Regions from separate parts of the Bacillus sp. OTU2372 genome, predicted to be linked through region 1. Evidence: riboswitches for the same ligand, from Rfam matches in the RefSeq annotation. Region 1 holds a riboswitch; the other holds the start of a gene.
The links. A riboswitch is a leader RNA that binds a small molecule or an ion and turns the genes downstream of it on or off. The one in region 1 is predicted to bind preQ1.
Positions count from the first base shown of each region.

Region 2: it holds a riboswitch for preQ1, as region 1 does, so the genes downstream of both, queF (preQ(1) synthase) here and AAHB15_RS06405 (QueT transporter family protein) in region 1, are expected to answer to the same signal.

Region 1 covers NZ_JASATK010000002.1:299,641-316,285, forward strand. Annotated here, with positions in the region: gene AAHB15_RS06345 (carbohydrate ABC transporter permease) at 1-25, shown strand, start outside; gene AAHB15_RS06350 (carbohydrate ABC transporter permease) at 25-852, shown strand; gene AAHB15_RS06355 (ABC transporter substrate-binding protein) at 1,011-2,309, shown strand; gene AAHB15_RS06360 (globin domain-containing protein) at 2,358-2,750, opposite strand; gene AAHB15_RS06365 (DMT family transporter) at 2,905-3,252, shown strand; gene AAHB15_RS06370 (DMT family transporter) at 3,255-3,569, shown strand; gene mgrA (L-glyceraldehyde 3-phosphate reductase) at 3,604-4,596, opposite strand; gene AAHB15_RS06380 (glycoside hydrolase family 1 protein) at 4,895-6,307, opposite strand; gene AAHB15_RS06385 (glycoside hydrolase family 1 protein) at 6,384-7,817, opposite strand; gene AAHB15_RS06390 (beta-glucoside-specific PTS transporter subunit IIABC) at 7,895-9,766, opposite strand; gene licT (BglG family transcription antiterminator LicT) at 10,128-10,961, opposite strand; gene AAHB15_RS06400 (hypothetical protein) at 11,146-11,634, opposite strand; PreQ1 riboswitch class I at 11,788-11,832, shown strand; gene AAHB15_RS06405 (QueT transporter family protein) at 11,839-12,378, shown strand; gene AAHB15_RS06410 (DinB family protein) at 12,599-13,111, shown strand; gene AAHB15_RS06415 (VOC family protein) at 13,318-13,740, shown strand; gene AAHB15_RS06420 (endonuclease/exonuclease/phosphatase family protein) at 13,898-14,695, opposite strand; gene AAHB15_RS06425 (exonuclease domain-containing protein) at 14,821-15,429, opposite strand; gene AAHB15_RS06430 (Rrf2 family transcriptional regulator) at 15,557-16,003, opposite strand; gene AAHB15_RS06435 (TetR/AcrR family transcriptional regulator) at 16,137-16,645, opposite strand, start outside.
Region 2 covers NZ_JASATK010000015.1:3,289-19,933, reverse strand. Annotated here, with positions in the region: gene AAHB15_RS20270 (xylulokinase) at 1-149, shown strand, start outside; gene AAHB15_RS20265 (MFS transporter) at 237-1,568, shown strand; gene AAHB15_RS20260 (2-hydroxyacid dehydrogenase) at 1,728-2,693, shown strand; gene AAHB15_RS20255 (YggT family protein) at 2,816-3,097, opposite strand; gene AAHB15_RS20250 (LemA family protein) at 3,507-4,082, shown strand; gene AAHB15_RS20245 (TPM domain-containing protein) at 4,082-4,825, shown strand; gene AAHB15_RS20240 (DedA family protein) at 5,111-5,719, opposite strand; gene AAHB15_RS20235 (alpha-galactosidase) at 5,863-8,076, shown strand; gene AAHB15_RS20230 (FAD-binding oxidoreductase) at 8,159-9,520, shown strand; gene AAHB15_RS20225 (aldo/keto reductase) at 9,658-10,500, opposite strand; gene AAHB15_RS20220 (MFS transporter) at 10,592-11,806, opposite strand; partial or broken gene AAHB15_RS20215 (winged helix-turn-helix transcriptional regulator) at 12,013-12,087, shown strand; gene AAHB15_RS20210 (hypothetical protein) at 12,144-12,293, shown strand; gene AAHB15_RS20205 (winged helix-turn-helix transcriptional regulator) at 12,881-13,252, shown strand; PreQ1 riboswitch class I at 13,369-13,415, shown strand; gene queF (preQ(1) synthase) at 13,545-14,045, shown strand; gene AAHB15_RS20195 (ABC transporter permease) at 14,118-16,064, opposite strand; gene AAHB15_RS20190 (ABC transporter ATP-binding protein) at 16,054-16,645, opposite strand, start outside.

The DNA of each region.
Region 1 (16,645 bases):
TAAGAAGAGGGAGGTTGAATCATAATGGGAAACAGGTATACAGGAAAAACATTTATTGGTGAAATCTTTGCCATCTTACTTGGTCTTGTCTTTTTAGTCCCATTTTATTATCTGATATCAAACTCTTTAAAACCCTTTGCAGAGATTCTAACGAACACATCTGCTTTACCAAAAACGTTTATGCTCGACAACTATGTGAATGCCTTTGAAAAATTGAACTATCTAAAGGTATTTACAAATTCTATAATTATCACAGCGATTAGTAACGTTGTTCTGGTTGTTTTTTGTTCGATGGCAGCGTATATGCTTGTTAGAACGAAAAAGAAAATCAGTAATGTGATTTTCATGACCTTCGTTGCAGCCATGATTATTCCGTTTCAATCCATTATGATTCCGCTCATTAAAACGGCCGGTAACTTCGGATTACTTAACAGTATCTGGGGTCTTGTAATCATGTACTTAGGTTTTGGATCTGGAATGACGATCTTCTTATATCACGGGTTCATCAAAGGTATCCCAGTAGAACTTGAAGAGGCAGCAATTATCGATGGATGTACACGGTTTGGAGTGTTTTGGAGAATTGTTTTTCCTTTATTAAAACCCATCACTGTAACTATTGTCATCCTAAACAGCTTGTGGATATGGAATGACTACTTATTACCATCACTGGTCCTTCAGGATCCAGAATTAAAGACCATTCCATTAGCGACATTCTCCTTCTTTGGGCAGTACACCAAGCAATGGGATTTAGCTTTAGCAGGACTTGTTCTTGGTATCATACCTTTGTTAATTTTCTTCTTTTCAATGCAGAAACACATTATCAAAGGGATCACGAGCGGTTCCATTAAGTAAATCGAAAAGCGGAGGCGCCTTGATAAGGGAAAAAAGTAGTTCATTTTTTCCTAGGCGCTTCAGCTAGACAACTTCCACTAGGGGTCAACTCTGCTGTCAGTAGGATATTGACGGCAGGGATATATAAATTAGATATATAATTTCAGGAGGGAAAACAAATGGCATTTAAAAAATATTCAATCGCAGCGGGGATTTTATCAGCTTCACTTCTTTTAGGAGCTTGCGGCAACAGTGACAGTGCATCTGGTACGAAAAAAGACAGCGGCAGCAAAGATGGTAAAGTCGTTGTTGATATCTTTAACGGTAAGGTTGAAATCGCAGATCAGTTGAAAGCGTTAACAGATAAATATACAAAAGAACATCCAAACGTTACTTTTAATATCGAATCAGTCGGAGGCGGCGCTGATGGTGCTGCAGCCCTTAAAGCAAAGTTCGCTTCAAACAAAGCACCTGATATCTTCGGAAATGGCGGATATCAAGAAGCGATCACTTGGAAGGATAAGTTAGAAGATTTATCTGATCAGCCTTGGGTAAAAGATGCTTATGAAGATGCCTTAAAACCAATGACAATGGACGGAAAAATTTATGGCCAGCCGGTAAACATGGAAGGATACGGTTTTGCTTATAATAAGAAATTATTTAAAAAAGCTGGTATTACAGAACTTCCAAAAACCTTTTCAGAGTTAGAATCTGCAGCGAAAAAGCTTAAAGCTGCCGGTATTACACCTTTCTCAGTTGGCTATGCGGAATGGTGGGTATTAGCAAACCATGGTCTTAACGTACCATTTGCTTACCAACAAGCAGATGACGAAAACTTTATTCCTGGTTTAAATGAAGGAAAATCAAAAATCGAAGGCAATAAATACTTTGAAGACTACTTTAAGCTTGTTGATTTAACAGTTAAATACGGTAACAAGAATCCATTAACTACTGACTACAATACAGAAGTAACTCAATTTGCTAATGGCGAAACTGCCATGATTCAACAAGGTAACTGGATTCAGCCAATGCTCGATAAATTAAATCCTGGTATGGAAGTTGGCTTTGTTCCTTTAGCACTTACAGATGATGCTGCGCAAGCAGATAAACTAATGGTTGACGTTCCAACAAACTGGGTTGTTTATAACAAAGCACCTAATGCAGACAAAAAGGCTGCAAAAGATTTCTTAAATTGGATGGTATCTTCTGAAGAAGGTAAGAAAGCATTAGTTAAAGATTTCAAATATGTTCCTGCCTTTAAAACAATTGAAGCAAAAGCAGAAGATATTGGACCTTTAGGTGCGGACCTTCAAAAGTACTCTCAAGATGGAAAAACTTATTCTTGGCAGTTCATGAAGTATCCTGATGGTGCTGGACAAGAATTTGGTGCAACACTACAGGCATATGTTGGCGGTCAAAAATCTAAAGCGGAAGCAATGAAGGCTCTTGACGCAACATGGGCTAAATTAAAAAAATAAGATTATAAATCTATAAAGGCTCTTCTCGCTGTGAGAAGAGCCTTTATTTTATTCACTGTCCGGTGTGTTTACCATGATTCCGGCTACTTGCGTTAATCTCTCATAAAAGGCTGTTCCTGCAGGATTCTGATCAAGACCAATTTCCTGAAAGGCTTCTTTCATACATTGGAGCCAATGCCGAGCCCTGGTTGGTGTTACCTCAAAAGGAAGGTGACGCGCTCTCATCGCCGGGGGACCGAATTCTTGACTATAAAGAGCTGGACCTCCTAAAAATTGTGGTAAGAACATTCGCTGTTTTCTTTTGATTTCTTCCATATCTCCTTGAAAAAGCGGGGCCAGAACTGGATCAGCATAAACACGCGGATAAAAAGCATCCACCAGCTTATCAATGGTTTCCTGTCCGCCAATTTCACTATATAATGATTTAAAATCGTAATCCATCTCTCTCACCATCCACTTTTAATTTTCCCCTATTTAAACAATAATAAAGAAAAAAGGGACCGAGTTTAGTGATTTAAATCACTTACCAAGTCTTAATTGCACTTTGTTGTGGTATTCTAAAATAATAATGGTTTTCTCCTAAGAGGTGCAAACGATGAATAAAGCATGGTTTTATGTTGTTTTAACTTGTGTGTTTGAATGGATCTGGGTTTACGGGTTTAATACTGCCCATACGTGGTGGCAGTGGGCAGTGGTTATAGCTGTGATTTTATGGGATTATCATATCCTTCCGAAAGCTTGTGAAACCATCCCCACAGGTACGGTTTATGCCATTTTTGCCGGGATTGGTACGATTGGAACGGTATTAATGGATGTATTCCTTTTTGGCGGCAGTATCGGCCTGGGTGAAACCCTTTTTATCGCCGTTATCATTATTGGTGTAATTGGTTTAAATCTTTCCGATAATAAGGAAGAAAAAGTCGCCATGAAAGGTGCTGCATAACCATGGGCTGGTTATTCGTTTTGTTAGCTGCTGCCAGTGAGGTTACCGGTGCTGTTGGTTTAAAATTGTATAGTCAGCAAAAGAATGTTCGTAATGGAATCGTTTATATTGGCGGATTCGGGGCATCGCTTGCATTTTTATATGGATCATTTCAGTTTCTCCAACTAAGTATCGCCTATGCCGTTTGGGTTGGAATTGGAACCGCTGGGGCTGTTTTCATTAATATGTTTCTGTTGGGAGAATCGAAAAGCGCTGGACGAGTCTTTAGTGTAGTATTGATTATTATTGGTGTCATCGGATTAAATGCTCTTTCCTAAAAAAATCTGTCAGCAGCCGCTGACAGATTTTTTTTTAGCTATTTAGGATATCTTCAATTCTTGCCAGTTCTTCGTCCGTAAAGTCGAGGTTGTTCAATGCCGCAACATTTTCTTCAATTTGACTGACTCGGCTCGCACCGATTAGGACGGTTGTCACTTTGCCGCCGCGTAATACCCATGAAAGGGCCAACTGCGATAAGCTTTGACCACGTTCAACAGCTATTTCGTTTAATTTGCGTACTTGTTCAAGTACTTCCGGGGTGACATGTTCTTTTTGCAAGAATCCTGTTGGACTTGCAGCTCGGGAGTCTGCTGGAATTCCTGTTAAGTATTTGTTCGTTAACAGGCCTTGCGCTAATGGACTAAAGGCAATCGAGCCCACTCCATTTTCTTGTAATACATCCTGAAGGCCATCCTCAATCCATCTGTTAAACATCGAATAGTTTGGTTGATGGATAAGCAGCGGTGTACCTAGCTGGTTCAAGATTTTAATTGCTTCAGCAGTTTGTTCGGCACTGTAATTAGAAATTCCGACATATAGTGCTTTTCCTTGACGCACAATGGAATCTAATGCCATCATGGTCTCCTCTAAAGGTGTATTCGGATCGGGACGGTGTGAATAAAAAATATCAACATACTCAAGTCCCATTCGTTTTAGGCTTTGGTCTAAACTTGAGATTAAGTACTTCCTTGAGCCCCAATCACCATATGGACCCGGCCACATATAGTAGCCAGCTTTTGTTGAAATCACCATTTCATCACGATATGGAGCGAAGTCTGATTTTAGCATTCGGCCAAACATTTCTTCCGCTGAGCCCGCTGGCGGGCCATAGTTATTAGCTAAGTCGAAGTGGGTGATGCCTAAATCAAAGGACCTCCTTAGCATAGCTCTGCCATTTTCGTATGTATCGACGCCTCCAAAGTTATGCCAAAGGCCTAAAGAAACAGCCGGAAGCAATAATCCTGAACGTCCGGTTCGATTGTATTTCATAGTTTCGTAACGATTGTCTGCAGCTTGATAAACCATAGTTATCCCCTCTCCTCTTATGTAAACCCTTCCACTATTATAATCGACTGGGGGGTAATTTTTAAAGGATGGAGACTTGGAAAAGTATAAGTCTAGTTAATGTGGTTTGGACAATGGACAAAACATGAATATTTCCGAGATTATTTTTACACCTTATCTTCAATCCACTGCTCAAAATTAGTTAGTTTTACACGCACACCCCTAAGAATAAATTATCTATTATTCTACCATTTTCCAATCCATGATACCTTCTTTTAAAAAAAGAGCTTGTCCTATCTCAGGACAAACTCTTCTTCAATTAATTTAATTTTTCACCGTTTGTAGCAATAAGCTCTTTATACCAATAAAAGCTTTGCTTACGAATGCGGCGTAAATCTTTTAAATCAAACTCATCACGGTTAACAAAGATAAAGCCATAGCGCTTGCTGCAGCCTTGATGGGTACTGATAAGGTCAATCGCCGACCATGGGCAGAATCCAAATACCTCAACACCATCAGTGATTGCTAGCTGCATTTGCTCGATATGCTTTCGTAAGAATTCAATACGGTAAGGGTCATTTACTTTCTCGCCCTCTTCTAGCTTATCGAATGCTCCTAAACCATTTTCGGTAATAATAAGCGGAAGGTTATAGCGGTCATAGATTTCTCTTAATGTATTTCTAAAGCCAACCGGATCAATCTCCCAGCCAAACTCATTCTTTTTCAGATTCGGGTTGTTTGCTCCTTTATAGACACCAGGCTCTCCGACAGTAATATGCTGGTCGCCCGTACGACCTATATCGGAACCATCCCCCTCACTTGCCGCCGCCGTTTGAGAAGTATAGTAGTTAAAGGCAATAAAGTCAGGGTTCGCGCTAACTAAAACTTCCATATCACCATCAAGAATGGTTGGAACGTAACCTTTTTCTTCAAAATAGTTCCAGGCAGTTGTATTGTAACGGCCAAAAACAGCCATATCTAAGTAAAGCCAGTTGCGGATGGCGGAATAATTATGAGCAGCCATAATATCTTCTGGCTTCGAGCTAGCTGGATAAATGGACACAATGTTCGGTGCCGGACCAATCTTTGCATTTGGAAGCAATTGATGACACAGGTTCATCGCCTTCGCTTGGGCCACAAGCATGTGATGGTTCTGCTGATATAGCTCCTTTTTAGGGTTTTCTAAATTAGGGTCAACGGTCCCAATCGCATCGCCGTGCAGGATCATCATGTTTTGTTCGTTAATCGTTAACCAATAGTTCACGCGGTCACCGAAGTTTTCAAATAAGGTTTGGGCATAGATCTCAAACGCATCAATCGTTTCCCGATTCGACCAGCCGCCTTTTTGCTGCAGAGCGTATGGTAAATCGAAGTGGTACATAGTGACAATTGGTTCAATCCCATGTGAGACAATTTCATTGATTAAATTATTGTAAAAGTCGATGCCCTTCTGGTTTACTTCCCCAGAGCCATTAGGATAGATTCTTGTCCACGCAATCGAAAAGCGATATGCTTTAAATCCCATTTCGGCTAATAATGCAATATCTTCCTTATAATGATGATAATGGTCGCTGGCTACTTTAAAATCAGCCGTACCTTCGGGATACTTAGCCATGTCGATAACAGATGGGCCTTTCCCATCTTCATTCCAAGCCCCTTCAATTTGATAGGCTGATGTGGAACCGCCCCAGAAAAAGTTCGCTGGGAATGGTTTAAGTTTGTTATGTTTCATATTCAAAACCTCCATTTGAGTTTATTTTAAAAAAGGAAAGCCGGAAGCCATTAGGGCTTACCGGCATGCTTTAGGTTTAAAGTTGTTCGCCGTTTGTGGCAATAACATCTTTATACCAGAAGAAAGACTTTTTCCTGCTGCGCTCTAATGTCCCGCTGCCGTCGTCGTGCTTATCAACATAAATAAATCCATAACGTTTGGACATTTCTCCTGTAGACGCACTGACTAAATCAATACATCCCCAAGGAGTGTATCCTATTAGGTTAACACCATCTTCAATCGCTTCAGCCATTGCTTTAATATGGTCTCTTAAATATTCAATGCGATAATCATCGTTGATTGAGCCATCTGCTTCTACTTTATCTATTGCCCCAAGACCATTTTCTACTATAAATAAAGGTACTTGATAGCGGTCATAAAGCTTGTTTAATGAGATTCGTAGACCTTCTGGGTCAATCTCCCAGCCCCATTCACTGGCTTTAAGGAATGGATTTTTTACACCACCGATTATGTTACCAGATGCACCTTCTTCGTCCGTCTTATCTTTCTTTTCAGTGCGGGACATATAATAACTAAACCCGATATAGTCAACAGTACCTTCTTTAATGATCTCTAAATCGCCATCTTGAATGTCTAATTTAATACCATTTTCCTTAAAGTAACGTTCGGCAAAAGCAGGATATTCACCACGAACTTGGACATCTCCACAATAGTAGTTAAAAATTTGTTCCTCTTTTAAAGCATGCATGACATTTTCAGGGTTGCTATCGAAAGCATACACTGGAGCATAAACAAGCATGCATCCAATTTGCGAACCAGGAATAATTTCGTGCCCTATTTTTACAGCTAAAGCACTAGCCACAAATTGATGATGCAATCCTTGGAAACTTTCTTGTAAACGAGCTTCTTCACTTGAGGCGGAAAAACCTAAGCCGAAAAGTGGGAAGTGTGTCGCTCCATTAATTTCGTTAAAAGTCATCCAATACTTCACTTTATTTTTATAACGATCAAAAACGGTTCTTGCATATCGCTCAAAAAAACCAATGAGTTTTCGATTTTTCCAAGCACCGTATTCTTTGATAAGGTGTAAAGGTGTTTCATAATGTGAAATGGTTACCACCGGTTCAATACCATGTTTGTGTAACTCATCAAATACCCGATCGTAAAAAGCTAAGCCTTCTTCATTAGGAGATTCTTCGTCCCCTCTAGGAAAAATACGTGACCAAGCAATCGACATACGGAAAACCTTAAAATCCATTTCCGCAAAAAGAGCAATGTCTTCTTTATAGCGATGGTAAAAATCAATTGCCTCGTGATTTGGATAGTGGTACTTACTTTCGTCAATCTCATAATTGAAGCCAGGTTTCATTAGAAGTTCTAAGCGAACTTTCCCACCAGGAAGCACGTCAGCAAGATTTAAACCTTTACCGCCTTCTTGAGATGCTCCTTCTAATTGATTAGCAGCGGTTGCTCCGCCCCATAGAAAACCTTCTGGAAATTTACGATTCATCAAAAGTCACCTCATTATTTTTTTAAAGTTAATAATATGTAGAAAGTAGGGGGAATTGGATTTCCCCGAACCTCCCATTACTGCAATGCTAGAAATGCTTCTCGTGCGTTAATGGTGCCTTTTTTAACTGGTTCGATTGTTTGATAACGGTCAGGATTTGTAATTATGACTGGAGTAATTAAGTCATATCCCTCTGCTTTAATAGCTTCCATATCAAAGGTAACAAGAGTTTGGCCCACTTCAACAAAGTCGCCGTCTTTCACATGTGCTGTGAAGTGTTTTCCCTCTAGCCTTACTGTTTCCAATCCAACATGGATCAAGATTTCTGCTCCATTATCACTTGTAATGCCAATTGCATGCTTTGTTTTAAAAATAGTTGTTATTCTACCAGTAACAGGAGATACTACTTTTCCTTCCTGCGGCTGGATCGCTAATCCTTTACCCATGATTTCAGTAGAGAACGTTGGGTCATTTACTTCGCTTAATAGTTTTATTTCACCTTTTAAAGGGCTGAATACTTTTTCAGCTGCTACGACTAATTCAGATTTAGTGTCTACTGTGTTTGTTACTGTTGCTGTTGCTGTTGTAGTATCTTGCTCTTCTTCACTTTCTACATCCTCAAATCCCATAAAGAATGCTGCAACTGCACCAGCAGCAAAAGCAATTGGGAATCCTAAAGCTGCCAAAACAAATGTGTCACCGACAAAAGAAGCTAATCCTGGTAAACCAGCGTTACCGCCAAGGATAAAGTATTTTACCCCAAGAGCGCTGTAGTACGCTCCACCAACGGCTCCACCGATAAGACCGCCAATAAATGGTTTCTTAAGGCGCATGTTTACACCGTACATAGCCGGCTCAGTAACACCCATAACAGCCGTTAAGCTAGTGGTCATTGCTAAAGATTTAAACGATTTGTTTTTAGAACGTAATGATACAGCAAATGTTGCTCCAGCTTGTCCCATGTTTGCCATAAACATCGAAGGCATAATAACATCATAACCTTTAGTTGCAATATTGTTCATTGCAATTGGCAAAAACGCATAGTGCATACCTGTCATAATGATTAATGACCATGTTCCACCTAATAGGGCTCCTGCAAATAGTCCTGCGTGATCAAATAATGCACCTACACCTGCAGAAAGCCAGTTTCCGATAATCGAACCTAATGGACCAACGGCAATTAAAGTAACTGGGACAACAATCAATAATGTTAATGTTGGGACGAAGATCAGCTTAAACATGCTAGGAATAATTCGATCAACCCATTTTTCCACATATGCTGCAATCCAGATGGCTAGTAAAATCGGGATAACAGTTGATGAATAAGTAACCGCCGTTACAGGAAGACCAAGGAAGTGAACCGGCTTACCTGCACTTAATAATGCTGTTATCGTTGGATGTAACAGCGCCGCTCCTATGGCTGCTGCTACGTAAATGTTGCTGCCAAATTTTCTAGCTGCGCTCACTGCCAGCAGGATAGGTAAGAAATAAAACGCTCCATCACCAATCGCATTTAAAATAGTGTAAACTTGACTCGTAGCTGTAAGCCAGTGAAACGTTAGTGCAATAGCAAGTATCCCTTTGATCATACCGGCACCAGCAATCGCTGGCAAAATCGGTGTAAACACACCTGAGATAACATCAAAAATTGCATTTAATGGGTTTTTACTTTTTTGAGATTTCTTACTAGTGCTGTCTGCCTTAAGCGAGCTGTTTTCTAAAATAGCATTATATACTTTCGGAACATCGTTTCCGACAATAATTTGAAATTGGTCTCCGCTTATATTGGTACCCATAATTCCAGGAACCTTTTCTAACTTTTTACGGTCTACCTTACTTTGATCTTGTAAATTGAAACGTAATCTTGTCATACAGTGAATGACATTTTGAACGTTGCCTTCTCCACCGACTAATTCAAGGATGCTTATGGCTGTTTTTTTGTAGTCCATGGTTATACCTCCTGATTTTTTGTAAAAAAATAACCTGAGTAACAAGAGATGGACACAGACATTTTTGTCCCACTCGAGTTCCTCAGGTTTTGCCTGCATTACCAGTAACAATCCTGTGTTAAAAGTATTAAATTTGTAAATGCCGAAGCCAGTTGTAAGTTCTGGCCAGTTTCTGTAACCGTACTTCGACTAAGGGAATAAAAAAAACCTAAATTGCACGCTATACACCATAAAAGTGATGAACATACAATTTAGGTTTTGCCTGCTTTATCAGTAACAATCCTAAAAAATTAATATTAATTTGTACGCCTATAATAGCATCCGCTTTCATTATCTGTCAACGCTTTCTTTTAAAAAAATTTTAGGATCTATTTACCACACGTTCAATATGAATCGTAAGGTAGGCCATCTCTTCTTTTGTCAGCTGATGGTTATGTGTTTTTTTGATAAAATCGCGGATTTTCTCCACACAGGCAAAGGCTTCTTTTTGCTTCTCTTTGACCATCTCATAGAGAAAATCATCTTCGTTGTTGTAGGGAGAATCGGTATATAATCGCTGCGCAAAAAATTTGAGATGGGTTAGAAAACGGAAATAATTCAATGATTCCTCATCAAGCTCTATCTTGAAATGATATTTAACGATATTTAGAATATCCTGAATTAATCTTGTCATGTTAACGACGTTCGGCATTTCTTCGTTTAATTCTGCGTTGACAATATGCATCGCTATAAAACCGGCTTCATCCTGTGGAAGAGTAATCCCAAGCATCTCTTGTATCTTTGTTAAGGCCTTTAAACCAATCTCATATTCGTCAGCATAAATTCGTTTGATTTCCCACAGCAACGGATTGGAGATAATTAGCCCTTTTTGACTTCTTTCAATGGCAAAGGTGATATGATCCGTTAACGAAACATAGATACTGTCATTTAATTTTTTCCCCAGTTTCTCTTTCGCATAGGAAATAATCCGTTCAGAAACATCCATGTATTCCATTGGAACATCATACAATAATGTTTTAAATTTTTCCGAGACATCCTTATTATCTAATTTAAATGTTTTCTCGATCTTTGATTCATCCACAAGGTCACCTGGTCTTTTTTGAAATGCAATCCCTCTGCCCATAATCACAAGTTCTTTGTTATGGGAATCGATCACACTGATGACATTGTTATTAATTACTTTTGCGATTTTCATGTCAATCACCTCTAAAAAAATAAAAACCTAAAACTAACGATAATGGCGTTAGTCTTAGGTTTTGCCTGATTTAACAGTAACAATCCTATAATATAAAAATTAATTTAATAAAATCTTAACATCAAATAAAAAGACAATCAATAATTAATCGAACGGGAGATAGGGAAATCGGCCCTTGCTCGTTTTAAGGGAGTAGCCTTTTGATGAGTAATTTGGGCTTCTTTCGGGATTTTTCAACCATGAATTGGAAGCCATACATAAGCACGGATTTGGCCATAAATAAGATTCCCAATTGATAATGCTTCATTCGAACGAGAGAGATAATACCCATTCTCTTTAATACAAACATGCCGGGATAGACAAACAAAAAGTCCGTGACTAAGTTCACGATTACATAGCGAAAAAAGTTTCCAAATGTAAATTTTAAAATCCAAATAGAGCCAATCATAAAAGGACCTAAAAGGAAAGGCAATTCTCCCATAACATTAGGAATCAGTCTATCGTAAAATCTCCACCAAACCCGCCTTTTAGCCAATATGCTTTCAACAGAAATCCAGCAAGTAATAAAAAAGGCAGCTGGCAAAAAACGTTTAAAGTTTCTTTTTCCTAACATCGGCACAGACAACCAGGGTACCAGCATCATGACGATTAAAAACATTTTATTATATTTCATTTATAGCCATTCCTTTTTTATTTTTAATATGCACCAGATTTAATGGTATTATTTACTACTCTGGAAAATAATTCTTTAGAGATGATATTTTAAAATAATGTCATTGACTCGTATTTTTTTTTATAATAATATATTAGTTTGCAAGTATTCTAAATTAACGTGGTTCGAAAACCTCCCACGTAAAAAAACTAAGGAGAAATGAATATGGAAAAATTTGCGCAGCCGGTAAGTACGAATGCCCCATCAGGCAAAGTGCACAGAAACGCGCACGGAATCGTCGTTAATGGGATTATTGCTGCTTTGTACATTGCAGTTTCGGCGTTGATTCAGCCGTTTGGGTTTACCCAGGTTCAGTTCCGTGTATCGGAGATGTTTAATCATTTAGTCGTTTTTAATAAAAAGTACATTTACGGGATTGTTTTAGGTGTATTTATGACGAATTTATTTTTCTCGCCAATGAAGGCTTACGATTTAATTTTTGGAGTAGGACAATCGGTGATTGCTTTAGTCATTACCATTCTTTGCTCACGGTTTATTAAAGGAATTTGGGCTAGAATGATGGTAAATACTCTTGTTTTCACGTTTACGATGTTCTTGATTGCGCTTGAACTGCATTTAGCTTTTGATCTGCCCTTCCTATTCACATGGCTTACCACCGCTATTGGTGAATTGGTTGTTATGGCCGTAGGAATGCCGGTAATGTATATTTTAAATAAACGTGTCCATTTTGAGAAAATGGTTTAATTGTAAACGGAGAGTTGCTGCTTTTAACGGCAGCTCTTTTATTTTTGAGTGGGATTTAGGTGTGGAGTTGTCATACGCAAATCTCTCGAAAATAAGCAGATAGATGGCAATTCAATTTTTGAAAAATTATAATAATAATGCAAGCCGGCTAAAACGAGTAGGTGGATAGAAGCAATTAAAAATAAATTCTTTAATCTTAAACTAGAGGGGGAAAATTGCGATGGTTCAACGTCCAGAAGTAAGTGAGTTTCCTGAGTATTATCTGCCGTACGTAAATTTGGTTCCAGATGGGGACCTATCGGAGATTTTAAAAGAGAATTTGGAGAAAACTGCCTCATTAGCTGAAGGTTTATCCGAGGAATCTGGACAGTCCCGTTATGCTCCAGGGAAGTGGAGTATTAAAGAAGTTCTTGGTCATATGACTGACACAGAACGGATTATGAGTTACCGTCTGCTGCGAATTGGCCGCGGTGATCGAACACCACTCGCTGGTTTCAACGAAAACGACTATATTGCTGCATCTAACTTTGATGGGCTTTCAATAAAACAAATCATCGAAGACTTTACCGCTGTCCGTAAAGCTACCATCACGCTCATTAACAATATGCCTGAAGAAGCTTGGGAGAGGATTGGAGTTGCCAACAATTCCGATACCACTACACGTGCCCTCGCCTACATCATCGCAGGCCACGCACTCCACCACCTTAAAATAATAAATGAACGATATCTATAGTGTTATTGGTGTCAGGCACCATTTGATTGAAAGAAAACCTTTAATGGGTTTTCTTTTTTGTTGCGAACGCACGTTCCTTGTTTTATAATTAAAATATTGGTAAGAATAGGAATTGTGTTGTTTCACTTATCCTTGTTCATACCAATGTTGTTTTCTGTTTCAGATGGAAAGTGAAGTTTACCAATTAACCAAGGAGCTGATTTATGATGACATTACGTTTGATTCCCTATTTAGTGATGAATGGTAATGCAAAAGAAGCAATTGAATTTTACCAAAAGGCCTTAGATGCTCAGGTTCTATTCAGCCAATCGTTCGGTGAAATGCCGGAGAATCCTGAATTCCCACTGCCAGCAGAAGCAAAGGATCGTGTTAGTCATGCAACCATTAAAATTGGTGAAACAGATCTAATGCTGTCCGATACCTTCCCTGGACAGCCACATCAAAGCGGGAATCAGGTAACGATCTGTATTTCCACAAATGATGCTGATCAGGCGCATAGATTCTTTGATGCATTAAAGGATGGCGGTCAAGTGGGTATGCCGCTGCAAGAGACTTTCTTTAGCCCGGCATACGGCAGTGTTACGGATAAGTTTGGTATTACATTTCAAGTTTTCACTGAGGGCAGATAATCATTTTGATCAATTCCCTATACTGATATCAGCATGAGGTTAAAATACATAGTGGGAAGGCAACCAAAAAAACGGCTTCGCATGCATTTTATGCAGCGAAGCCGTTTTTTTGGTTTTATCCATTGTTCACTCATAATCGAGTGTATAATAATTTCGTTTATAAGTTAACCTTTGCCTCCACACCATAATGGTCAGATACCACCATTTTATTGTGATTGTTAAAGATTACTCTTGAAAAATCCACTTGTAAAGGTTGATTGGTTAAGATTAAATCAATTCGCAGGTCTTGCTTATTATTGCTCCAGCCGGCGATTTTTCCTTTAACGGTAATTCCTTCATCTTTTTCTTCTGCTAGATTGTATGTGTCATAAAGACCATGACTTAACAAATACTCATACCCCTCTCCCTTAAGAGAAGCATCGTTGTTAAAATCACCCATTAGAAAAAAAGATTCATCCCAATTCAACTTCTTGAACATCTTGTCAGCCTGTGCCTTAAAAGGTTCAACTTCATCATGCCACCAACCCATATGGCAAGAATAAAAAGTATAAGGTTTGTCCTTGTACTTTATCGTTGCTCCTATTATTCTTCTTGTTTTCCAGTTTACTGCATAATCCTCACTTTGCGATACAAAGAAGGAGCGGTGCTGAATGATTGGATGTTTGGTTAGAATAGCTACCCCTTCTTCATAGGTTCCATTCTTGATATAGTGAGTCAAATCCCACACCATCGAATATTCGTCATTGCCACGCTTTTTAAGTTCTTGTAACAAAACGTAGGCGTAATTGTTTTTCTTTACTTTCCCATCCACATACTCTTCAGCTATTGCCTGGCTTACCTCCTGCAAGGAAATAACATCATAAGAATTTTCAATTATGGTATCTACTAGATGTGCTATCTTATCAAGCTGATGTTCCTCATGCCAAGAATGGCAGTTTAATGTTAAGAGTTTCATAATCACCATACCCCGATGTATTTTAACATATTGAATATTTTAACATACACGTTTCATGTTATTAATTAATGAGCCTTCAACATTGGTATAGTGTTAATACCATTAATGGTGGCAGGCACCTATTTTTAGCCTAGTTTGGTACGGGCAGCAGCTGGCTGGTATTTTCTCATCGGCCCTTTTTCGAGGACTTCATGGAGATAGAGGTTACCTTTCGGGCTCGTTTTCTTTAGCAGGTCCATCAGGTATGTAATGTCATCGAGCGCTCTATGTGTTTGGTAATCTGTAATATCATGAGCCTGTAATAATGTCAGGAGTTTTCCGTTTGGAAATCCATAGTTTTTCCAAGGGATATTTCTCATCGTACAATACCATTTTAATTCATTGACTTCAGGATACATGTGGTAAAGGAAACTTCTGTCAAAAGAAGCGTTATGCGCAAAAACCGCATCAGCACGATGGAAATAGGTTTTAATTTTCACATCATAAAAGCTTTTTCCTTTTACTAATTCATAAGGAATCCCATGGACACGAAAGGCAGTGTCATAATTGTTGCGGGCTGTCCTTGAAAGGGGCTCACGTAAGAAAGAATCCTCCTCTATAATCTCGATAATTTCTCCCGTTTCCCTCCGGTAGGTGAATAATTTAAGGGCAAGTTCAATAACTTCGTCTTTTGCAGGTCCTAAACCGGTGGTTTCAACGTCCAGGACTAACCCATATTGTTCCGATCTTTGCATACTGATCATTCCTTAAAATAAAGTTATCCCCATTATATCAAAGCTCCGGTCATTAAAAAATGACCATTCTTTGGGATAAGATACATTTAAAAAGGCATCCCCCTAGTGAATGCCTTTCATCTCGTACTTATTTTTCCTGTTTAGAGACTTGCTCTTTTTCAATAATATCCTTAACCACATCTTCAATCGTTACGTTTCCTAGAGCCTTCTCTAATGCGGTTTGTGCAATCGAAAATAGCGGGCCAATTGCATTTTGAATATTTCTTCCCACGGGGCAAGCTGGATTTGGATGTTCATGGATACTAAATAATTCATCTTCCTTGACCACATCCACAGCCTTATAAACATCGAATAGAGTAATTTCGGATAGATTCTTTGCTAATTCCGCTCCTGCAACCCCAGGGCGGACATTGACCAATCCTGCACTTTTTAGCATCCCCATAATTTTTCTAATAACAGCTGGATTCGTGTTTACGCTTCCTGCTAAAAACTCGGATGTACTAACACCACTTTTATTTATCTCAATTAGAGTTAATATATGAATACCAACAGCAAATCGGCTGCTTATAGACATCTTTAGACACCTTCCTTACAGTTACTACCCTATCTTTTTTCATGTAATTAACCCAATTACATGTTTATTATACCTTAAAAAGCCCTAATCAATCAAAAAAGCAGCAATGAATCGCTGCTTTTCCCATGAAAACCTAACGGCTGCTCTCCATCCCGTTCAGAAATGCCTGGATAATGATTGTCAGACTTTCATCCAAATTTAACTTCATTTTAAAGCCGCCCTTTTGCTCTAACGCAGAGAAACCATGCAATATGCTGCGTAATCCTCTAACAGTGTGTAAGGCCTGCTCTCCCTCCAAATGATAGGTTTGCAGGACACGGACAGAAAGGTCAACAATCTTGGCCCCTGCCTGTTGTACCTCCTCATCTTCCGGGTTTGGTGCTAGTAAAGTCGCTTCATAAATCCCTGGATGTTTTCGGGCAAAATTTACATACGCCTTACTCATGGAAAGAACCGCCTCCGTTCCGGCTACCCCTATGGCGGCATGTGCCATCTCCTCATATAATTGGGTGATTCCATGAATCGCAAGTTTTTTTCTTAATCCTGGCAGTCCCTCAAAATGGTTATACAATGAAGGGGGGCGAATCCCTAATTTTTTCGCAAGGGTTGCTAGTGTAACCTCAGATATTCCTTGTTGATCGG
Region 2 (16,645 bases), on a different contig from region 1:
CAGAGCAGAGCCATCTAAGAATCTATGACGAATTATATAAAGTGTTTAATGAGTTATATCCTTCTTTAAAATCATTTTTTGCCTTGAGTGCCAGGCGAAACTCTGAGACTGGCGAAAAAATTGAGGAGGATCAAGTGGTTATTATTTAACAAAAAAATGAAAACCCTTACAGTAAGAGAAGAAATTTTTTCTGAAGTGATATTAAAAAAATTTTTTAATCGAACGGGGGATATGGGATGTCTTTACCTGAATCTAAGATCAGTGCAGGTCTTGCACTAAAGAAAAAGACAGGCTATCGTTGGTTAGTTCTTTCGCTTATTTTTTTGGTATACATTGTTTGTTATGCAGACCGTACGAATATCGGTGTAGTACTCCCATTTATTAAAGAGGATTTTGCTCTTAACAATTTCCAGGCAGGGGCGATCTCAAGTTTCTTCTTCTTAGGATATGCCTGTTCGCAGATTCCAGCAGGGTTTTTACTTGGCAAAAAAGGAACTCGTGGAGTAGTAGCTCTTGCCGTTATTGCTTTTTCGGTTGTTACCTTCTTACTCGGAACAGTTTCAGGTGCTGCACTTTTGATTTTACTTCGTTTACTATTAGGTTTGGCAGAGGGTCCTGTACCGGTAAGTATGTCAACTACGATTAACCATTGGTTCCCGGCAAAAGAAAAAGCGACTGCAACAGGTATTTATATTGCTTCTACACAGCTTGCTCCAATCTTTGTACCGATTATCGCGGCTGCGATTGCCATGTCATTCGGTTGGCGTTATGTGTTTTACTGGTTTGCCATCCCTGGTTTAGTTATTGCTCTCGTCTGGTACTTAGTAGTTCGAACAAAGCCTGAAGACAGCTCAAAGGTATCAAAAGCTGAGTTAGAATATATTCGCCAAGAAGAAGTTAGGGTTGAAGCAGCTGGGGAACAAAGGTCACTTGGCTGGCTTGATAAGGCGATAAGATATCAGAAAATTGAAATAATTAGTACTCCCAAAAAGGTTTTTACTTCTTGGAACATTTGGGGTAATACGCTTACTTATTTCTTAATGAACAGTGTATTATACGGCATGTTGACATGGGTCCCTATGTATCTTGTTAATGCAAAAGGCTATTCTTTTATGAAAATGGGATTTGTTGCATCGACCCCTGCAATTGGAGGATTAATTGGCGCGCTTTTAGGGGGGGTTATCTCTGACAAAGTATTTTTAAAAAGGCGTAAACCAACGATGTTAATTACTGCTATCGCTACAGCCATTATGATGCTTGTCGTTATTAATATCCCAGACAACGCAACACTTGTATCTCTTAGCCTAGGGTTGGCAGGTTTCTTCCTTAACATTGGCTGGCCTGCATTTACCGCTTATCCAATGGGATTAACTAACCGAAATACTTTCCCAGTTGCTATTGCAACTGTCAACAGCGGTGGTAACCTGGGTGGATTCTTTTCTCCGATGATCGTTGGTGCAATTCTTGATGCAACAGGTAATTACAATATTGCCTTTGGATTCTTTGCAGTATTGTTAGTACTTGGTTTCATAATTATCACGACCTTAAAAGAACCTGCACAAGATTAATAGCTGCGGATTTTTTAAAAGCTTAATTATTAAACATAAACGATCTCAATTTAACACGTCAATCACATAGGGCATGGGAATTATCCAGTGCCCTTTTTTTATTTTTTTATTTACTACTTATGTAAAGTACATATTTCTAATAAAAAGGTGGAGATTTAGTTGAAAAGTTCCGTGTATATTACAAGAAAGCTGCCCGAGGAAATAATTGATAAACTTTCTCAGTATTTTCATGTGAGAATGTGGGGAGAAGAAAATATCCCTGTTCCAAGGGAAATTTTAATGAAAGAAATAGAAAATATCGACGGTCTTATTTGCTTATTGACAGAAAAGATAGATGAAGAAGTCATAGCTAAAGCCAAGCTTTTAAAGATAATTAGTAACGTAGCAGTAGGATATAACAATATCGACCTTCATGCAGCAGTAAGAAAGGGGATTATTGTAACCAACACACCTGGCGTCCTAACGGAAACCACGGCCGATTTAACGTTTGCGCTTTTAATGGCAGCTGCCCGAAGAGTCGTAAATGCCTCCGATGTCTTGCGCAGCGGAAAGTGGGGAGCATGGTCTTTGATGGAGTTTACTGGACAAGATATATATGGTGCGACCTTAGGAATTATTGGGTTAGGAAGAATTGGAGAGGCCCTTGTCAAGCGGACAAAGGGATTTGATATGAATGTTCTTTATTATAATCGTACGCGAAAGCAAGATAAAGAACGTGAGCTAGGTATTCATTACGTAGAATTAAAGGATTTATTGCAGCAATCCGATTACGTTTGCCTCATGCTTCCATATAGTGCGGAAGTACATCATCTTATTAGTAAAGAGGAATTATCTCTGATGAAACCGAATGCCATCCTCATCAACACTGCAAGAGGTGGGATCGTAGATGAGGAAGCATTATATGAAGCGTTGAGGAATGGTGATATTTGGGGTGCCGGGTTAGATGTCTTTGAACAAGAACCAGTAACAATGGATCATCCATTGTTATCCTTATCCAATGTTGTTACCTTGCCTCACATTGGAAGTGCAAGTGTTAAAACAAGAATGAGGATGGCTAATCTTGCAGTTGATAATATGGTGAAAGTATTAAATGGTGAAGAACCAATTACCCCGGTCCAGCAGTAAAAAGAAACCTCTAAATCCAGTGTAAAAACGGTTAATGAATAAGTGAATAAAAAACCCGAATAAGGATCACTTCTTTAATTAGTGCACCTTATTCGGGTTTTTTTAATGTAGGTTAGAGAAAATCACACACCAATTACATTCAATGACTGTCGCAGTCCTTCTAGAGCAAATCCTGTTATATATCTAAAAACGAATATAGCGACAATCGGTGAAATATCAATAGGCCCAAGTGGAGGGATGAACCGCCTAAAGAAGCCTAAATATGGTTCGACGAGCTTTGAGATCCAGATCCCAATCTTTGTTGATTGAAATTGTGGAAACCAGGAGCCAAAAATTGATATTAAGATAAGCCAATAATAAATTTCAAAAGCATACTGTCCAATTTGTAAAATGTATAATCCCAATTTATATCTCCCCGTCTATTATAGTTTTTATTGTAGGTACAAAATTCGTAAAGATACATATATATACGGCTAAGCCCACTAAAGGTTTCATAATTCTGATTGACATAAAATGCTATTTTTATTCGGAAATCTCATAAATAATAATTAATCAAACGATTAATTAGTTGGGGAAAAGCCTTTAGTGACAAAGGTATTTCAATGGTTTTATTATGCCATAAGGAGGTTAACAAATTCTTAAATTCAAATGGATTGGTGAATGAAAAAAATTAATCAAACGTTTAATCAATTCGGCAGCAAAACTAATCAAACGTTTAATTAAATGGATTTATAGGTAAGTTTTTAAATGGCTTAAATAGGGAACTTATTTACCATGTGATATATACTATAAGTGAGAAAGGACGTGATTAGATTGAAAAAAGGTTGGTTAGGATTAGGAATTGTGGTTGCTGTCATTGTTATCTTTGGCCTCATGTTTATGTCCAGCTATAACAGCTTTGTCAATCTAGAAGAAGACGTAAATCAGTCGCATGCTCAAATCGAAAATCAACTCCAACGAAGGCTAGATTTAATACCAAACTTAGTCAATACCGTAAAAGGCTATGCAGCACATGAAAAAGAAGTCATTGCCTCCATCTCAGATGCACGTGCAAGGCTTGCCGGAGCAAAAACCCCCGAAGAAGAAGCAACCGCTAACGATCAATTATCCGGTGCACTAAGCCGCTTGCTCGTTGTCGTTGAAAACTACCCTAACCTTAAGGCAGACCAGCAATTTTCCCAGCTAATGGATGAACTGGCCGGGACCGAAAACAGAATTGCTGTCGCACGAAAGGATTACAATGAACAAGTAGCGGAATTCAATAAAAAAGTAAAAAGATTCCCGGGCTCGATTATTGCAGGAATCGGCGGGTTTGATGAAAAAGAATATTTCAAAGCAGACCCACAAGCCCAAGAAGCTCCCAAAGTTGACTTTGGAGGCAACGGGTAATGAAAGCGAAACGGATCTTCAGCCTTCTATTGGTTTTTACCACATTATTTCTGTGTGCAGCCCGTGCACTTGCTGAGGATGTCCAAATACCTGCTCCCGTCGGAGATATCTATGTACAAGATTTTGCTCATGTTCTAAACGAAACAGAAAGAGCAGAACTAATCAACTTAGGCAGAAACATTGAAGATCAGACAACCGCACAGGTTGCTGTGTTGACCGTTGATAGTATTGGTGACAGAACCATTGAAGAATATGCGAATGAGGCATTTCGCCAATACGGAATTGGCAGCGAAAAAGAGGACAATGGCATCCTCCTTGTTTTATCGATGAAGGAACACAAAATCCGGATTGAGGTCGGGTATGGCCTCGAAGGAAGAATTCCCGATGCGAAAGCAGGAAGAATCTTAGATCAATATGCTATCCCTTTTTTAAAAAATAACAAGCCCAACCAAGCCGTAACGGAAACTTACAAAGCACTCGCCAAAGAAGTCATGGCCGAATATAACGGTGAAAGTGGACAAAAAACGGCGCCAAAGAATGAAGGAACCGGAATCCCATCCTGGTTGATTATTATCATCGTATTGGTTGTCGTCTTCCTTGACTTTAAATTTTTCGGAGGCACCCTTACTTATTTACTCCTCTCCATTCTATCCCGTGGTGGTGGACGAGGCGGAGGCAGTGGAGGGTCTCGAGGCGGCGGAGGCGGTTCCTCTGGCGGCGGAGGTGCAAGCCGAGGCTGGTAATAACAGAAAAAAGATGCTCTCGGTTCGAGAGCATCTTTTTCATGAGATAAGTATAAAGTTTTTACTTTGAGAATTGTCTAGCTTCAGCGCCTAGCCCCTCGATGGTCTACAGCCAATCCGTCCAAAAGGTTAAAAAGCAACCTTTCGGCCGGCTCGTCTTATGCTTGGCTACAGAAAGCTATCGCTTTCTGTACGCATTAAGGGCGACTAGTCTTTGACCCTGCTTTCGCCGGCCAGTCGACAAGTCGCCCTATATCGGGGCTGACCAAGGCGCTTGCGCTTTTCTTAATCATAGGAAGCATTTTTCAATACTTTTCTTTTCCTTTTATAGGTGTACAAAATAAACAGACCTATTAGGAACAAGGCAATAATATAGATACTATACCTAGAAAAGTATGTTCCAACATATACCCAGTTTCCACCAAGCAATCTGCCTAAAGTGATAAAGGTAAAGCACCAAATTAGTGCTCCTAAATAGGCGAACAGGGCAAACTTTTTATAAGAATAATTGTTAATTCCTGCGAGATAGGCGGTAATATGCCGGACGCCTGGAATAAAAAAACCAATAACGAGAAGGAACGGGCCAAATCTATTGAATAATTTCTTCGTTCGATCAATCTTTGCCTCACTGATATGCAGCTTCGGGCCAAACTTATGTAAAAACGGAGCTCCTAACACAATGCCTAAAATAAAACTAAGTGTAATCCCGCTGCTTGCCCCGAAATAGGCACATAGGAGTGATGGCAGGTACGCCAATTTTCCTGCGAAAACATTATAACCCACATAAGTAAGAAGAACTTCATCAGGAATTGGCAGGCCAATGATACCGCCAATTAAAGCAAAAATAATCCCCAGATAGCCAAAGTGTTCAAGAAGATGATTTAAATAATCCATCGCTGCACTTCCTAAATTCAATTCTAAAAATTTAGCTATTAGATATTATCATCAAAAATTTTCACTTTTATGTATGACCTGACACCATTTTCCACTTAAACCGCGAATATAGTGAAGTAAATGTCATTTTAGGAGTGGATGTCATGCCGATTGAATGGAATGAAGAACAGAAGCTATTTCATTTATATAATGGCAGAATCAGTTACATGATGCAGCTTGTCCATGGAAAGTATTTAGCGCATTTATATTGGGGGAGTAGGGTCCAATTGCTCCAGCCATTAGCGATTCTTCCATTTAAAGGAAGAACCTTTTCGCCGATGAATGAACCTGCTGACCCCCGGTTTTCGCTTGATACCCTGCCGCAGGAATATCCTGCCTTTGGAAATGGAGACTTCCGAACGCCGGCTTATCAGCTTCAGAGTTCTGATGGGTCAACAGTAACTGAATTTGTATATGATTCCTATGCGATTTTTAAAGGAAAGCCCCGTTTGAATGGGCTGCCGATGGTCTATGTAGAGGATGATGATGAGGCGGACACGCTGGTCATAACATTGGTGGATTCCATTCTTGGCGTCGGTCTTAACCTTCATTATACGATTTACCGAGATTTTGATGTGATCACGAGGTCGGTCTCGTTTGAAAACCTAGGCAGCCGTGAGGTGAAGATAGAAAAAAGCATGAGCATGTCGGTTGACTTCCATAACTCGAAATGGGACTGGCTTCACCTTCAAGGAACATGGGCACGGGAACGTCAAATTGAACGGAGACCGCTGATCCACGGTGTTCAATCGATTTCTTCCGCAAGGGGTGCAAGCAGTCATCAGCATAATCCCTTTCTAGCCTTACTATCAAAGGATGCAACCGAGGAGTATGGGGATGTTTACGGGATTGGTCTAGTTTACAGCGGAAATTTCAAGGCAACCATTGAGGTGGACCCTTTTGAGATAACCCGGATCAATATGGGAATTAATCCATTTAATTTTTCATGGCTGTTGAAGCCAGGTGAAATTTTTCAAACACCGGAGGCACTGATGGTCTATTCCTCAGAAGGATTGGGCGGAATGTCGAGGATTTTTCATAAAATCATTCGAAGCCGGGTTTGCCGCGGAGTTTATCGTGACAGAACAAGGCCAATCCTCATTAATAATTGGGAGGCAACCTATTTTCATTTTACTGAAAAAAAGTTAAGAGATCTTGCTGATGCCGCTAAGGAACTGGGCATTGAGCTGTTTGTTTTGGATGATGGCTGGTTTGGCCGTCGTGATAATGCGAAGAGTTCGCTTGGAGATTGGGTTGTTAATAGGAAAAAACTTCCTAATGGATTGAACGGATTAGCTAGTTATATCAATGGTAAAGAGATGCAATTCGGCTTGTGGGTGGAGCCGGAAATGGTCTCTCCCGATAGCGATTTGTACCGCAGGCATCCAGATTGGTGTCTGCATGTACCAGGGAGGAACCGGACACTTTCGAGAAATCAGCTTATTCTGGATTTAAGCAGGGATGATGTGTGTGATTGGCTGATAGAAACGTTTACGGATCTATTTCAGAGTGCCCCAATTCGCTATGTAAAATGGGATATGAATCGGAATATGACGGAGGTGGGATCTGCATTATTGCCTTCAGAAAGACAGAAGGAGACGGCCCATCGTTATATGATGGGGTTGTATCGGGTTTTAGAAGTTTTAACGGAGCGCTTTCCTGAAATTTTGTTTGAAAGCTGCTCGGGCGGGGGCGGCCGCTTTGATTTAGGGATGCTGTATTATATGCCGCAGACCTGGACGAGTGATGATACGGATGCGGTCGAAAGGCTGAAAATTCAATATGGAACGAGTATAGTTTATCCGGCTATTACGATGGGAGCTCATGTTTCAGATATCCCGAATCATCAGACTGGCAGAATGACACCATTAGAGATGAGATGTCATGTTGCCATGGCCGCCAATCTTGGGTTTGAATTAAACATCGATAAACTTAGCAAGGAAGACAAAGAGCTAGTCGGGCGGGAAATTCAGCTATATCATCAAATAAAAGAAATCGTCCTTTTTGGTGACCTGTATCGGCTGTGGAGCCCCTTTGAGGGGATGGATACCGCTTGGATGTATGTAGGACGCGGTCAAAGGCAAGCAGTGGTAATTTACTATAAGACGCTAGCGACGCCGAATCCACCTTTCCTACGAATGAAATTACGCGGGCTGAATCCGCAGCTTCGATACAAAATTAACGACGATGGCCAAGTATTTTATGGAGATGAGTTAATGAAAATGGGGCTTAACCTGCCGTTAATCAAAACAGACTTTTTCTCTGAAATCTATCATTTAAAAGCTGTTGATTTTAAAGAAATAAGTGAAAATTTTTAATATTAACTATAAATTAACTTCCCCGATGTTTAAAATATTTATTAAGAAGTGTACTAGTTTCAGTGTTATGGAGGGGACTCAGGTGAATCTTAATGATAAATTGTTAGCGATTGTCGGGGATAGTGAGCGTGTTTCGATCAATAAAACTATTTTAGAACAGCACAGTAAAGGGGAAGCATATCATACACCATCCTGCCCGGATGCAGTTGTGTTTCCTAAGTCAAAAGAGGAAATAAGCAGGATTGTGCAATTTGCTAGTGAGCATTCCATTCCACTCGTGCCCTACGGGGCGGGGACGAGCTTAGAAGGACATATTATTCCGGTATTCGGTGGCATCAGTCTTAACTTTAGTTTGATGAATCAAATCTTATCCATCCGGCCAGATGACTTTCAAGTGACGGTACAACCTGGGGTCACAAGAAATCAGCTCAATCAGGCTCTGAAGGAACATGGGTTGTTTTTTCCGACGGACCCAGGCGCAGATGCTTCAATCGGCGGTATGGCGGCCACGAATGCCAGCGGTACTAACAGTGTGAAATACGGAGTAATGCGTGATCAGGTCCTCGGCTTAGAGGTGGTTTTAGCAGACGGATCCATCGTTCGAACCGGAGGGCATTCATTTAAATCTTCAGCAGGATACAATTTAACGGGCTTGTTAATAGGATCAGAAGGGACATTGGGCATTTTTACGGAGATTACCTTAAAACTGAGGGGCATTCCAGAGGCTGTGTCTGCTGTAAAAGCTGTGTTTCCCTCGATTGAAGCAGCTGGAAATGCCGCTGCTATTCTCTTAAAATCAGGACTTGCAATCGGGGAAATCGAGCTAGTTGATGAAAAAACGATTCAGGCAGTTAATAGGTTTAAGACTACAGATTACCGTGAGGAGCCAACTCTTTTCTTGGAGTTTAGCGGAAATGAACCGGAAGTTACATATAGTGTGGAAGTAATGGAAGAAATTCTAAAGGATGAGCAATGTGTTTCTTTTGAATTTGAGAATGACTTGTTAAGAAGGGCACAATTATGGGAGGCAAGGCACCATGCAGCATTTGCTATTCAAGCCGCCAATCCTGGAAAAGTCTTAATGTTTACTGATGTCTGCGTCCCGTTATCACAACTTGCTGGGGCCTTAAAGCAGACCAGGGAAGTGATCGAGAGATATGGTTTAGAGGGGGCTGTTTTGGGCCATGTTGGCGATGGTAATTATCATGCTTGCTTACCGATTGATCCGAACAGTGAAGAAGAGTTGGAAGTAGTAGAAGCAGTTCATCATCAGATTGTTTCCTATGCCTTATCCAAAGGGGGAACCTGCACAGGGGAACATGGAATCGGACTCGGCAAAAAAGCGTTCCTGCTAGAAGAACACGGAGATATAATCCCAATCATGAAAATCATCAAAAACAACCTCGACCCCAAAAACATCCTAAACCCAGGGAAAATATTCTAAAGGGTGACAGGCACCGATAAATTGTTAAACAAGGTGGAAGGGGCGCAAACGGTGACAGGCACCAAAAAGTAGATTAACACAATGAAAGGGTTGGTAATGGTGAAAAAGCATCATCATTACCAACCCTTTTGTGTTGTTTAGAAGTCGAAGTTGTCGGGGTCTGGGCCGACGCGATGGTTTTGGTTCAGATCATCAATTTGTTCCATTTCGGCTTTGGTTAGTTCAAAGTCAAATATATCGGCGTTTTCGATGATGCGATGTTCTTTTGTTGATTTTGGAATGGTGACGACCCCATTTTGGAGATCCCACCGCAAAATAACTTGTGCTGTAGACTTGTTATACTTATTAGCAATTTCTTTGATTACCGGCTGGTCTAATAGCTGCCCCTGCATCAATGGTGACCATGCTTCCATTTGGATTCCCTGTTCCCGGCAAAAAGTTTGGATTTCTTTTTGTGTTAAACGGGGATGGAATTCCACTTGATTAATCATTGGCTTGATTTCGGCCTCTTTCATTAAATCCTCCAGATGATGAACATGGAAGTTACTTACGCCAATTGCTTTTACTCTGCCTTCTTTATAGAGAGTTTCCAAAGCTCGCCACGCCTCTTTATATTTTCCTTCTACAGGCCAATGAATTAAATATAAATCTAAATAGTCTAACCCTAATTTCTTTAAGCTTGTTTCATATGCTTCTAGAGTTGCTTCATAGCCTAAGTCACTATTCCAGACCTTTGATGTAACAAAAAGGTCTTCTCTGGAAATACCCGCTTCTTTGTTTCCTTCTCGAATCGCTTGTCCTACTCCTTCTTCGTTTTGATAGATGGCAGCTGTATCAATACTGCGATATCCATGTTTTATGGCAAACTTTACTGCATTGACTAGTTCTGGCCCTTCTTCTACTTTAAATACTCCAAGTCCAAACCAAGGCATTTTTACTCCATTGCTAAGTGTAGTTGTGTCTTGTAAGTTGTTAACCATTATAATCATCCTCCAGATTAATTCTTTTATAAAAAGGCAGGGGGCTATTACACTATCCCCCCGCGCCTACTATGAAAACAAAGGGGTGAAATTAAATTACTTTTTCAATCTTAATACCGGCTTCTTTACGGTCTTTCCTTTCAAGTCTCCAGCTCCAGCCCGTAAGAACGACCGCTCCTAGGACCATTAATGCTCCAATCCAAGAGGTGTGAATTAATCCAATCGAGTTGGTAATCACGCCGCCAAAGTAGGATCCCATCGCAATACCGGCATTAAACGCAGCAATATTAATCGAAGACGCTACATCAACTGCAGCAGGGACAAACCTTTCTGCTAACATAACGACGTAAACTTGTAATCCAGGTACATTCATAAATGCCAGCAGGCCCATGAAAAAGATAGTGATTAAGCCTGCTATTTTATGTGGTGCGGTAAAAACAAAAGAAAATAAGACGACAGCTTGGAAGATAAACATATAAAATAATGCCTTAATAGGATTTTGGTTAGATAATTTGCCGCCCACCATATTTCCGATGGCAATCGCGATACCATAAACAAGTAATATCACGGCAACGGTGCTTTCCTTAAATCCCGTAATATCCTGCAAAATAGGGGATAGGTACGTAAACACTACGAATGTTCCTCCATAACCAAGCGCAGTAATAATAAATAGAAGCAATAAGCGACCATTGGTTACCAATTTAAACTGGTCGTGGAACGTTGTCTGAACCCCTTTTCGTAAATCAGACGGAACAAGGATACTGTTAGCAAAGAAAGCAATCACGCCGACTGCGACAATGATAACGAACGCCATCCTCCAGCCGAATTGCTGGCCGATGAAGGTACCAAAAGGAACACCAGTAACAGTTGCCACTGTAAGTCCTGAAAACATAATCGATATTGCACTAGCCCTTCGGTTTTCAGGGACTAAATCTGCAGCAATCGTTGATCCAATCGACATAAAGACACCATGTGAAAAGGCAGAAATCACACGGGCAGTTAATAAAACACCAATGCTAGATGCGCTTGCCGCCAACCCATTGCCGATGATAAAAATAATCATGATCCATAGTAACAAGGATTTACGTGACATCCTAGATGTGAGGGACGTCAGAATAGGAGCCCCGAAAGTTACTCCTAAGGCATATAAAGAAACAGTTAAGCCGGCAGTTGTAACAGATATTTGTAAATCCTTTGCTATGAGCGGCAGCAGCCCTACACTGATAAATTCCGTTGTTCCGATGGCAAAAGCACTTACGGCTAATGCTAATAGAGCGAAGGTACTTCTTTTTTTATCTATAGTCATTTGTTTCTCTCCTCCTAAAATGGTTCTATTGCATGAATGATTTGCTAAAAGCAAAACTATAAAAGAATTATGAAAGGATATTTCAACCGGCAAATATTATTATGGGATATACAGATGTGGATGAAAAGTACGCACTTCAAAGTGATATAGATACTTCAAAGTGCGGTAGGTACTTTTTAGTACCTATTAAAATGGAGGAGTTAGAGATGAAGAAAAAGAAATATAATATATCGGTTGAAGCGACATTAGAGGTTATCGGTGAAAAGTGGAAATTACTTGTCAGAGAGAATAACTGGCAATAGGAGAAGAAATAATAAAAGAAAAAGGAGAGATGAACGTGGATAAAGACAATCATTATGTAGCTGCAGATTTAGCGTCTAATTTGGTAAGTGAGATTAAAACGTTTGAAGATGAATTAAGTGAACGTACTAATAAAAAAGTAGTAGTCATAGCATATGAGAAAGATGAAAATGATTTGAACCCTTAGATTTTATTTAAAAGAAAAGATTACAGTAAACGAACAAAAATAATCCCCATTCCCTTTTGGATTTGGGGATTATTTATTTATATTGAACATTTTTGTATAACTAATTTCTTAAAAATACTTAATTGTAAAGTTTATCTTTTTTCTTAGTGCATTAGCAAAATTTTAGGTTCTGGACAAGCGTTTAGTTTGTTTTACTATTTTTTCATATTTTAATAGTAATTAACACCTTTATTTATAATCAACGTATAAAGGAGAATGGTTGGTGGAAAAAGAATCTATTAAAACTGAAAAAGAAACTGATCATAAATGAAATTAATAAATTTCAGGTGATCAAGCATGCCAACAAAGCGAGTGTACTTCTTTTTTTATCTAATTTCATGTGTTTCTCTCCTCCTAAAAATGGTTTTATTGCATGAATGATTGGCTAAAAGCAAAACTATAAAAAGAATTATAATGGGATATTTTAACCGGCAAATGTTATTATGAAATATACAGTAGTGAATGAAAAGTATGCACTTCAAAGTGCTATAGATAGTTCGAAGTGTGGTAGGTGCTTTTTAGTACCTATTAAAATGGAGGAGTTAGAGATGAAGAAAAAGAAATACAATATATCGGTTGAAGCGACATTAGAGGTCATCGGTGGAAAGTGGAAATGCGTGATTCTTTGTCATTTAACACACGGGAAGAAACGAACAAGTGAATTGAAACGTCTGATGCCGGATATCACACAAAAAATGTTAACTCAACAATTACGAGAATTAGAGGAGGATGGCGTTATTAACCGGATTGTTTATAATCAAGTCCCGCCAAAAGTGGAGTATGAGCTTAGTGAATATGGATTGAGCCTAGAAAGCATTTTAAACGCGCTGTGTTTATGGGGAGAAAATCACATTACTAAAGTGTACGGAGACAAATTTTCTGTTTTAGAAGAGAATGTACTTAACGAGCACCTAAAATAGGGAAGTTTAGTCCTAACTGACAGGATGCCAGCGCGCTCTATGTTTTACCTTAATTTTCTGTTTGACGTTCTCTAGTCAGTTCTTTATTATATAGAGATGAGAATACCCGTACTTGAACGGGAGAGGTTCATAGCTGACACCCTCTATAAAAAACTATGGATACATGACTTTCTGCCATGTCCATATAGGATGTGGCTTTTTGTTTTTTATCCTTTAGTTTGTATAGAAAAAGAACATTCAGCTGAAACTCTCTTAAAAAGTGTGGGGACACATTTTTATAGGGGGTTTTTTTATGTCTGGCCGCAGCCACGAAGAAGGTTTGAAGGATTTAACACTATTAGGTAATCAAGGAACTACCTATTCATTTGAATATGCACCAGAAGTTTTGGAGGCAGTTGATAATCTCCATCCTGAGCGGGATTATTTCGTAAAATTTAATTGTCCGGAATTTACGAGTTTATGTCCGCTGACACGCCAGCCGGATTTTGCAACTATGTATATTTCATATGTTCCAGATAAAAAGATTGTTGAAAGTAAGTCTTTGAAGTTATACCTTTTCAGTTTTAGGAACCATGGGGATTTCCATGAGGACTGTGTCAACATCATTATGAACGACCTGATTAAACTGCTAGACCCACGCTATATTGAAGTTTGGGGCAAATTTACGCCGCGCGGCGGCATCTCCATTGACCCATGGTGCAACTACGGCAAACCAGGCACCAAATACGAAGAAATGGCAAACTACCGCCTAATGAACCATGACCTCTATCCAGAAAAAGTAGATAACCGATAAAGAAATGGTGACAGGCACCTAATAGAAAAAAGCAGCCATGGCTGCTTTTTTCTATTAGTCCCGTTTTTTATTTTAGAGTGCTGCCCTTATGACTTTTTTATAATAAAGCACGGATAGGATTCCAAAGATGGAGTATAGGGCGGTATAGAGGACCATAACTAGAATCATCGGGGTCCATACTTCGGCTCCAAAAAGAAACCAGCCAGATTGGACGGCAAAATAACTGTGGAGCAGCCCAACCACTAACGGAATTCCAAAGTTAAACAGCTGCTTAGCTTGAATTCCCTTCAATAAATCCCCTTCCGTTAAACCAAGCTTGCGTAAGATCGTATAATTCGGCTTCTCCTCTTCACTCTCACCCATTTGTTTAAAATACAGAATACAGCCCGACGTGATCAGAAATGTTAGACCTAAAAAGCCAACAATAAACATAATCAATCCCATCATTTTTTTCTGAGTATTACTGATCTCTAAACGAGACGAATAAAGGTCATTCTCATTAAAGGACAAATCTTGATAAACCTGGTTGGCCTTTTCGAGCTGACCTTCATCCTTCAATGTAAAGCCAACAAAAAGAGAGGTCTTCTTTTGAATAGAAGGATTTACATCCTTCTTCAAGCGTTCAAACACAGAATCGTCTACAATCGCAATCGGCTGACCGCCGTTCGTAAAATATCCTGAAATCACAAAATCCTTTTTTAATCCTAAGTAATGAAGCGGAATTGATTCCGTTTGCCCCTTTAATTCGACTCTACCGCTCTCTTTTAAATTCATAAACTTCTGAAGTAAATCATTATAACCTGTAAAAATCGTCTCATCTGCGGCCACATCGGTATTTTTCAAAACTCGTTCACTAATCGTCGGAAGAGGCAGAGCACTGGGGTCCACCATCACACCTTCAAGTTTTGTATCCAAAAGGTTCTTAAGGTTAGCGGACACCTGGAGTACCTCAATCCTCTTTTCGTCGAAATCAATATTCTTCGAGGCCAACGCATCCTTAAATTTATCGGCGTCTTCTGCATTGGTAATGGCGAAATCGCCCGCAGTCTGGTTTTCAGCCATCTTTTCAGCAGAATAATAGGAGATATAGCTCAACGATAATAGCCCAATCGCAAGAGCGGATAATGTTGTAATAACCGTTAGTAACAGCGCATTTGATTTCATTCGAAACATAATTGACGACAAGGATAATACCTGATTGATTGTTAAATAGCCATCCTTCTTTTTCCGAACGATATTAAAAATAAAACTTACCGATCCTTTATAAAACAAGTAGGTGCCGATAATAACAGATCCCAAAATATAAATCATCGCCAAAAACAGTTCTGTCATCGTGGAAAAATCGCCAGTAAATAACTTCGATGAAATATAGTAGCCGGAAATAATCGCAAGCAATCCCAAAATCCCCATAAGTATTTCCCATATAGACATTTTTTTCACTGTTTCCTCCGTCGAGGAAACAACTCTAAAGAGAGATAGAATGCTCTGCCTCTTTATAAAAAGATAATTCATCAGCATAATTAGGATATAGATGACACTAAAAACAATTAAAGTCTGGACCAAAGCCTGCGATGAAAAATGCAAGCGGGCAATTGCATCCACCTTGGTAATTTTAAATAAAATCATAATAATTAACCGGGAGACGGAAAAACCGATAAAGATCCCCACCACCAATGAACCAAAGTAGAGAATAAAATTCTCGGCGCTTAGGAGGTTGAAAATCCGAGTTTTTGTCATTCCAATTAATTGAAATAAACCAATTTCCTTGCTCCGCCGCTTAATAAAGAAATTATTGGCATACAGTAAAAAGATCGAGACAATGGCCACAAGGAGAACACTTGCTGTACGAATGGCTGCTGCTCCTTTAAGGGTATCCTTCGTTTCATCCATCGCCGGGTCATACTGCAGAGTAACAAATGAAAAATAAAGGGCAACACTAAAGATAAGGGCAAATACATAAAGATAATAGTTTTTTAGATTTTTTTTCAAGTTTCGAAAAATAAGCTGATTAACGCTCATATGGCACACCGCCTAGCACGCCTTGAGTTTTCATGATATCCTTAAAAAACGCCTGCCGGGATTGATCCCCTTTATTTAACTGGGTATAAATCTGCCCGTCTTTTATAAAAATCACTCTGCTGCTAAAACTAGCTGCCACAGGATCGTGTGTCACCATCACAATCGTGGCCGTCCGGTTTTGATTTAATTCACTAAGTTTGTTTAACAGATCGGATGCAGATTTCGAGTCGAGCGCCCCTGTTGGTTCATCCGCAAAAATTATACTTGGTTCATGAATGAACGCTCTCGCTGCCGAGGTTCGCTGTTTTTGCCCGCCGGAGATCTCATTTGGGTACTTATGTTTAATCTGTTCTATCCCTAGCTCCGTTGCAACCCGGTTGAACCTCTCATCTGCCTCTCTTTTAGAAACCTTCGTAATCGATAATGGTAATAGAATATTTTCTTTAACGGTTAACGTATCCAAAAGATTATAATCTTGAAAAATAAACCCAAGATGCTGCTTACGAAACTCAGCGAGCTGCTTTTCTTTCATAGCCGTCATTTCTTTGCCTTCAATTGTAATAGTCCCGCCGCTGACCTTA